DNA from 2 places in the Serratia montpellierensis genome. Region 2 is predicted to be linked to the other one. Evidence: riboswitches for the same ligand, from Rfam matches in the RefSeq annotation. Region 2 holds a riboswitch; the other holds the start of a gene.
What was found. A riboswitch is a leader RNA that binds a small molecule or an ion and turns the genes downstream of it on or off. The one in region 2 is predicted to bind fluoride.
Positions count from the first base shown of each region.

Region 1: another riboswitch for fluoride. It lies ahead of FUU19_RS12255 (DHHA2 domain-containing protein); the one in region 2 lies ahead of crcB (fluoride efflux transporter CrcB).

Region 1 covers NZ_VOSN01000013.1:81,148-85,564, reverse strand. Annotated here, with positions in the region: gene FUU19_RS12265 (AraC family transcriptional regulator) at 1-245, opposite strand, end outside; gene FUU19_RS12260 (diguanylate cyclase domain-containing protein) at 317-2,197, opposite strand; fluoride riboswitch at 2,375-2,450, shown strand; gene FUU19_RS12255 (DHHA2 domain-containing protein) at 2,491-3,456, shown strand; gene FUU19_RS12250 (adenine nucleotide alpha hydrolase family protein) at 3,460-3,888, shown strand; gene eno (phosphopyruvate hydratase) at 3,905-4,417, shown strand, end outside.
Region 2 covers NZ_VOSN01000005.1:790,064-794,480, reverse strand. Annotated here, with positions in the region: gene FUU19_RS09210 (multidrug effflux MFS transporter) at 1-1,012, opposite strand, end outside; gene FUU19_RS09205 (TetR/AcrR family transcriptional regulator) at 1,019-1,615, opposite strand; gene crcB (fluoride efflux transporter CrcB) at 1,905-2,288, opposite strand; fluoride riboswitch at 2,368-2,430, opposite strand; gene FUU19_RS09195 (GNAT family N-acetyltransferase) at 2,514-2,942, shown strand; gene FUU19_RS09190 (diguanylate cyclase) at 2,944-4,011, opposite strand; gene tatA (Sec-independent protein translocase subunit TatA) at 4,230-4,417, shown strand, end outside.

The DNA.
Region 1 (4,417 bases), on a different contig from region 2:
TGCGGCGCATGGCCATCGTGCACCGCGCCCGGCTCGATCAGCATGGCGCGTCCCGGCCGGCTGGTATGCAATGAACGATGGCAGTTGAAACGCTGTAAACCCTGCTGCGTCACGCCCACCAGCATTTCGTCATGATCGTGGGGATCGTAGGCATGCCCCTGAAAGTGGGCATTGACGCTCTCGATGCCGGTTTCGTCATCGCGCCGCAATTCCAGCCAGTCTTTGTGTTGATGATTAGACGCCATGCAATAAGTCCGGAGTTCTGCCCATAGGAAAGAAGAAAACAGCTTACCCTGAGACGGTCACCGTTTCACACTCATAACTCGCAGATGGCATAAGTGCCCTTTCCGGCCGATTTCGCCTGATACATCGCGCCGTCGGCGCGGGTCAACAGCATCTCCTCCGTCACGTCAGTGTGTGAGGAAATCGCCGCTCCCAGGCTGGCGGATAGGCTCACCGTCTGCTGCCCGATCTGCGAAATATCGGCCAGCCGCGCCAAGACGTTTTCGCAAAATTCGCTGACCTCGCGCTGCGGATCCGCCAACGGCCACAGGATCACCGTGAATTCGTCACCGGCCAGACGCGAGACGCTATGGCGCTCGCCGGCGCAGGCGCTGAGCAACCTGGCGAACGTCTTGAGGATCAGATCGCCGAAGTCATGACCATAGCTGTCATTGAGAGCTTTGAAACCATCGAGATCGATGAACACCAGCGCCATTTGCCGCTGTTCGCAACAGGCCTGCAGCGTGCCGGACAACCGACGCAGGAAGGCGCGGCGGTTGGTCAATCCGGTCAGCATGTCGTGCGTGGCATCGTACTCCAGCCGTTGCTGCAGGCGCTTCAACTCGGTAATGTCCATGGACAGAATATAAAACCCCTGAGCTTCGCACGGTACCAGCGTGGTGTGGATCATCAGCAGCCCCTTCTGGGTCTGGAGCTCATTTTCGAAGCTCACCATTTCCCCCGCCAGCGCCCTGTCTATCATCGGTTTCGCTATCTGATAAACGTTCTCCCCCATAAAGTCGCGCACCGTCATTCCTCTGAGGCGGCTTTCTTCCAGGCCAAACCAGGTTTTATAGGCGCTGTTAGCGAACAGGTAGCGTTCATTACCGTCGATTTGGCTGATCAACGCCGGCATGTTGTCAGTAATGGCCCGCAGGCGTTCCTTCTCCGTGCTGAGCTGATATTCGGCGAGTACCCGGGTTTCAATCTCTTCGTTGAGTTTCTTGACGACCACGTTCAGCTCCCGCGTGCGGATTTCGACGCGTTGTTCCAGCTCGTGTTGCAGAGCGAACAGATCGGCCTCCGCCGCCTTGCGCTCGCTGATATCGACGATAACCGAGATGAAATGATCCGGTTTGCCGTTAGGCAGCCGGTTTAACGCCACCGTCAGCTGCACCCAGACGATCGAACCATCGGCGCGGAAATAGCGTTTCTCCAGCGAGTAAGTGCTGATCTCGTTTCTCAGCAGTTGCTGCAGCTTTTCCAGATCGGTGTTGAGATCGAGCGGATAAGTAATGTCCTGAAAGGTGCGATCCATCAGCTCGTGCTCAGAATAGTGCAGCATTTCGCAGATGCGCGGATTGACCCGCAGCCAATACCCCTGCAGCGACACCAACGCCATCCCTACCGCCGCCTGGGCGAAGGTCTGTTCGAACAAGGCTTCCGAGCGTTGCAGGTTGGACTTCAGGTTTTCGGTATAGACGTGGCGTTCAATGCTCTGGAGGTACTCTTCCACCACGGCGGCGAAGTCGTGCAGATCGGCCACCTGCTCCGGGGAAAACGGCTGCGGCTGGCTGTCGATAATGCACAGGGTGCCGAGCGGCAAGCCGTCGAGCGACAGCAGCGGTTGCCCGACGTAAAAACCGATCCTCGGCCCGCCGATCACCAGCGGATTATCGAAAAAGCGCGGGTCTTTGGCGGTATCGGGCACCACCAGCGCTTCGCGTTGCAAGATGGCATGGCCGCAAAACGAGATATTGCGCGGCGTTTCTCGGGCATCCAGACCGTAGCGCGATAAGAACCACTGGCGATCCCGGTCGATCAGCGACACCAGCGCAATGGTCACGCCGAAGTATTTCGCCGCCAACCGCGTGATGCGATCCAGTTTTTCCACCGAGTTCGAATCCAGCACGTTCAGGGAATTCAATACCGACAGGCGTTCGGCTTCGTTTTCGGGGAAGCAGGGTTCGAGCATGTTGTCTCCCATTGTGTCACCCACGGCCCCCGGCAAAGCCGGCGTGAGTCCGTTCAGCGTTTCCGTCGGTTAGCGGCAAATATCCTTGTCCATCATAGACTCACTCAGTATCAATCCGATTGCGTATTCTCGCCAGCTTTGCCGGGCGTTGCGTTTACCCCCGCGCTGCGCTACAGTCGTTCACAAGGTGATGGTGTTCCACCTTTCCCAACCGCCGCGTTCACTCGAACCGGATGATGACGCCTGATATACAACTTCGCTTTATTTTTTAGGCAGGTATGTCAGGAGTCGCTATGAATGAAATCTCACGTCTTACCCCTTTTCCGCCTCAGCCCGACGCCGTCGAGCAGGAAATGCCCCTGTCCGTTTTCGGCCATAAAAATCCCGACAGCGACAGCATCTGCAGCGCGCTGGTGGTCGCGGACTGGCTCAATCACCTCGGCAAGCCGGCCGTGGCTTTTCGCCTTGGCGAACTGACGCCGGAAACCCGTTACATACTGGCTGCCGCCGGCGTGCAAGCGCCTGCACTGCTGACAGACGAGCTCCGTGATCGCAAAGTCTGGCTGGTCGACTTTACCGATATCGAACAAGGCCCGGCCTCATTGCCCGACAGCGACGTGGTCGGCGTTATCGATCATCACCGGCTGGGCACCTTGATCACCCGCAACCCTCCCGATGTCTGGATCCGCGCCGTTGGCTGTTGCGCCACCGTGATCCTGTCCATACTGACGTCAGATACGCCGATGCCGCTTTCTTCCGCCCAGGCCACGCTGCTGCTGGGCGCGATTTTGAGCGATACCGTTGCGCTGAGCGCACCGACCACCACCGAACAGGATCGGTTGGCGGTCGCGCGGTTATGCGCAATCTCTCACGTTGACTATGACGCCTTCACCGCCGGGCTGCTGGCTGCCAAAACCGATCTTTCGGGGCAATCCGCCCCGCAGTTGCTGCAGCGCGACGCCAAGAATTACCGCATCCATAGCGTCTCGCTACTGCTGTCGCAGATAGAAGTGCGGGCCATGAGCGATATCGATCCGCTGTTGCCCGCGCTGCAACAGGCGCTCGAGCAGGCTAAGCAGGAGGCCGGTCTGGAGATGGCCGCGCTGCTGGTGACCGATATCACCCGCCGCCGCTCCACCCTGTATTTCTCGTCGAACCAGGTGCTCGCCATTCGGCAGGTGTCGTTGCCCGGTATGACGAGCCGGAAAAAAGAGGTTTTACCGTGGTTAACCCTACAGATTGCTAACGCAGGGAGATAAGTCATGCCGCTCTATCAACATGCTTTACTGCTGGTGCAGGATGAACGCGACGGCCGGCTGCTGTTGCGCCATGCCGAACGCCTCAATCAGCAGATGAATACGCGCATTACCGTGGCGCACATCAGCGCCGACTATGCCGAGCTGGACTACCTCAGCGATGCACAAACCAAAGATCGCCAGTCCAGCGAGGTGATCGCTGCCAAAGCCATGCTCAGCCGCCTGGTGGAAGACTGCTCAATCCCCCTGGAGGTGCGCGCAATCGTCAGCATCCATCGCTTCAAAGACGTTGAAGCCCTGATTGCCCGTGAAGGCGTCGATCTGTTGCTGCTCGGCCATCATAACCGCCCGTTTGGCGTCTTTGCCTCCTTCGGCTTCGAATTCATCAACCATTTGTCCATCGACGTGCTGATAAAACACGTCCCCACTCCCTAGAACGAGGTGACTCCCCATGAACTATGAAATTGAAAGCGTAACCGCCAGAGAGATCCTGGATTCGCGCGGCAACCCCACCGTCGAAGTCGAAATGAGCGCGGCGGGCGTCGTGGCCCGGGCGTCGGTGCCTTCGGGCGCCAGCACCGGTTCACGCGAGGCAGTAGAACACCGCGACGGCGATCCGCACCGTTTCGGCGGCAAAGGCGTATTGGAGGCGGTGCACAGCGTCAAAACGGCGATCAACGAGGCGCTGCGCGGGGTGGATGTGCGCCAACAAGAGGAGATAGACCGCCGGCTGATCGCGCTGGACGGCAGCGAGAACAAGAGCCGATTGGGGGCCAACGCCCTGCTTGGCGTTTCGCTGGCGGCCGCCCGCCTCGCGGCGCAATTGTCGCAGCTGCCGCTGTATCGTTATCTGGGCGGTATCGGCGCCAACCTGCTGCCGGTGCCCTGCATGAATATCATCAACGGCGGCGTGCACGCCCGCTGGCAAGGGGCGGACTTTCAGGAGTTTATGATAGCTCCCCTG
Region 2 (4,417 bases):
CACCCTGGCTTTGCATTGCCAACGAAGAGGCGGTTGGGCCGACGATGCCGATCACCGCTACCGAGAAGAACAGCGGCACCAGCAACAACACCAGCGGCGCATGCAGCGCGGCGGCCAACAGCAGCAGCAGCGACGCGACGGCCGCCAGCGTCAGCCCGCTCTTCAGCACCCGGCGCTCCCCCCAACGCGAACTGAGGCGGCTGGCCAGCTGCGCCGCAATGATCAAGCCGACGCCGTTAATGGCGAAGCACAGGCTGAACATCTGCGGACTGAGGCCGTAGATCTGCTGCAAGACGAAAGGCGAGGCGCCGATATAGGCGAACATGCCGGCCATCACGAAACCCTGCGTCAGGCACAGGCCCATGAAATAGCGTTGGGTCAACAAACTGCCCAGCGACATCAGCATCGCCAGGATACCGCCCTGGCTGCGGCGTTCTACCGGCAGGGATTCGCGCAGCTTCAGCGCCGACAGGCTGAACAGCAGCACGGCGATGGCCGCCAGCACGCCGAAGATGCCGCGCCAGTTCATCACCTGCAGCATCACGCCGCCCAGCACCGGCGCGACGATCGGCGCCAGGCCGTTGACCAGCATCAGCAGGGCGAAGAAGCGGGTCAGCTCATGGCCGGCATACAGATCGCGGGCGATGGCGCGGGAGATCACCGCGCCACCGGCGCCGGCGATGCCCTGCAGCAGACGAGCGATCAGCAGTTGGTCGATGCTGGGCGCGAGGGCACACCACAGCGAAGCGCCCAGCAGCAGGATCAGCGACAGCAGCAGCGGGCGCATGCGGCCCAGTTTGTCGCTGTAAGGGCCGAAAATCAGCTGGCCGACGCCCAGGCCGAGCAGCCCGGTGGTCAGGCTGAGCTGCGCGGCGGCGGTAGAGGTATTTAGCTCACCCGCCATTTCCGGCAGGGCGGGCAGGTAGAGATCGGTGCACAGCGGCCCCAGCGCGGCCAGCAGGCCAAGCACGACGGCGTACACCAGACGTTGTCTGGCTAAGTGTTTGGTCATGGGAGATTAGAGTTTCCTGAACAGGTGAGAAATGGCCTGCTGATACAGATCGCGCAGCAGGGACGCATCGGCTTTTTGCGTGGTAAGGATACGGTAACCGGTGCCTTCGCTCATGACGGCGATAAATTCCACCCGCGCGGCGATCTCTTCCGCGCTGAAATGGGGAAACAGCTGCTGCAGGTTGTGGCACACGTGGCGAAACAGCCGCGCTTCCGCGTCGCTGAGCATTTTGGCCACCACCGGATTGCGCGTGGCCTCGGCTGTCACTTCCAGCATCAGCATATGGTCGGTTTCGCTCTCGCCCGGCTGCTGGAACAGCGTGCGCTCCGCCAGCACGCCGGCGATCAGATTGATGTGATCGCCAAGGTTTTCCAGCCGCTGCATCTTGCTGGCGATGATGCGGTTGACGATCTCCTCGATAATCGCGTCTTTATTGGCGAAATAGCGATAGATTTGGCCGACGCTGAGCTGTGAGCCCTGGGCGATTTCCGCCATGCTGGCGGCGTGGAAGCCGTGGCGGCGGAAGCTGATTTTCGCCGCTTCGACGATCTGATCGCGGCGGGCCTGCACCTTAGCCTGTTTACTGTCGTTGGGGGAGAGCATCTGCCCGATCCTTTGCTACGCGTGAGCCGGGTTCACATTTTGGGTGTGAACGTTCATTCTCAATTGTAGTGTAATCGGCCGGAAAGGCGCAAGATGAATGCGTGCTGCGGGGAAAAAGGCGCTTATGCGAACAGGTAGGATTTGATAAAGGCGGCGACGATCAGCACGCACAGCGCAACGGCAATCGCTTCGGCGGCGGTTTTCGGCAGGCTAAACATAGCGGTTTCTCATCCAGTCAGGAGTACTGGATGAGATTATGCGCATGCAAGATTAAGGAAACATTAAGGGCTTAGCGCCCGTTGACCCACATCACCAGCATAAAGGCCAGCAGCGTCATCGCCAGCGAACCGGCCAGGTTGAGCAGCATGTTGGCCAGTGCCCAACCGAAGCGGCCATCCTGCATCAGGTACACCACCTCCAGCGAAAAGGTGGAGAAGGTAGTCAGGCCGCCGCAGAACCCGGTGGTGATCAGTAATTTCCAGGTGGGATCCAGATGCGTCATGCGGGTGAAAATCGCCATCGCCAGACCGATGATAAAACCGCCGATCAGATTGACCATCAGCGTACCGAGCGGGATGTGGGCGTTCAGCGGATTCATTTTCATGCTTACCGCCCAGCGTAAAACGCTGCCGACGCCGCCGCCGATAAATACGGCCAGTAAAGAACTCAACATGGGGCAACTACCTTTCAATCAGAGAAATTCACGGGACTCGGAAAGGGACAGACGTAACGCTACGCGCCTCTCTCCGAGAGGTTACGTAGACATCATCAGCCTGTGAAGGCGGTTAGGGAGGAATGTCATCTCCAGCGTGCCGCACGGCCTTTTTTGCCGTACCCGGTGGATGTTACACCTAACGCCGCCTATTTTGTAGTATCGACACTCTGCGAGGTAAAACGGATGGAAATCAGAACGGCGCGTCTGAGCGACCGGCACGCTATCGCCGAATTAATGACGGCGCTGGATTATCCCGGCACCGAGGTGTTTCTGACGCAGCGAATGCAGCAATTGTTGGCGCATCCGGATGAGGCGCTGCTGGTGGCGGTTGAGGAGGAGCAAGTGCTGGGCGTGTTGTCGCTGCATTTTCTGCCTCAGCTGGCGTTGGCCGGCGATATTGCCCGCATCAGCTATTTTTGCGTCGACGATCGGGCGCGCGGCGCGGGCGTAGGGCGGTTGCTGTTGGCGGAGGGCGAGGCGCTGGCGCACCGTCGCGGCTGCGATCGGTTGGAAGTTCATTGCCACAGCCGCCGCGGGCGGGCCCATGCGTTTTATCGGCGCGAAGGTTTTGTCGAAGCGCCAAAGTATTTTGCCAAGTTATTAAGTCAGTAAGCTAGCCACTCGTCGGCGTCGCCGTTTCCAGCCGGTTGCGGCCATTATGCTTCGCCCGGTAGAGCGCGCCGTCGGCGGCTTTGAGCCAGTCCAGATAACCGCCTAGCGCGGGGTGGTAGTTGGCGATGCCGGCGCTGATCTGCAGCCGCAGCTGCGGCGCCTCCTTGAAAATGACCGCGTCCAGCCGCTGCTGGATACGGCGCAGAACGATTTCCGCCTGTTCGGCACTGGTGTTCGGCAGCACCGCGCCAAATTCGTCGCCGCCGTAACGCCCGACGATATCCACGTTGCGCAAGCCGATCAACAGCTCTTCCGCCAATGCCGCCAGGGCTTCATCCCCCAGCGCGTGGCCGAAGGTGTCGTTGATGGTTTTGAAGCGATCGATATCCATCAGGATCAGCGTGGCGTTGTCCTGGTAGCGGCGGCAGCTGTCGAACTGGCGATGCAGCAGGTGCTCCCAGTGGCGGCGATTATACAGGCCGGTTAGTCCATCGCGGGTGCTGATGCGCTGCAGCTCCTGTTTCTTTTCCGCCAGCCGCTTGGCGGTGCGGTAGGTCACCAGCCCGAGCAGCGTCGGATACAGGTAGATCATCGGCAGGCACAGATAGATTTGCAGCGGCGTGCTGTGCGGGTGGAACGGGAAGCCGAGCAGCGCGCCGGTCAGCGCTGCCACGGCCAACTGAATCGCCAAGCCTTTGACAAACAGTGCCTTACCGGCCGAAGCGATGTTGTTCATGCTCATCATCGACAGGATGACGATCGCCGGCAGCGCGTTGAATGCCATCATCGCCGCCCAGAAGCCGCCGAAGGCGGAGTCGATCAGCAGGTTGCGGATCTCGGCTTTGAACGGATCTTTGGCGCGGCAGGCCCGATGGTAGGCGAGATGCGGCCAGACAAAGCCGTGAAAGGCCAGCAAGAGCCAGACCGCCGTGGGCGGAGCCAGCGGGTAGAGCGCGGCGCAGACGCAGATAAAGCCGAGCCCCAGACCGGCGACGCGGGGCAGATAGGTGCGTTTGGCGAAGCTGAGGCCGGATTTTCGGGCATCGAAAATGGGTGGAGCAATATACATCCGGCATCTCCCTGATAAGTATCACGGCAGCGTATCATGCGGGTGATAAACTAAGAATAGTCTTGGATTCACGCCGTGAGGCCGCGTGGCATTCCTGCGACGGATCTCACTCTGTTACATGTTGCGGTTGTGCGAACTGGGGGAAAGTCGCTAAATATTCGCAGGCAAGGTCAGTTTTTCTCGCTGTTCACACAGCGCTCTATGATAAGAAGGTGAGTATGGAAGGTATCAGCATTACCAAACTTCTGGTGATTGCAGTGTTGGTGATTTTACTGTTCGGCACCAGCAAACTGCGTACGCTCGGCGCCGATCTTGGCGCGGCGCTGAAAGGCTTTAAAAAAGCCGTGGGCGACGACAGCACGCCGCCGGCCGCCGGCAACAACACCGCCGAGAGCCAGTCCGCTCA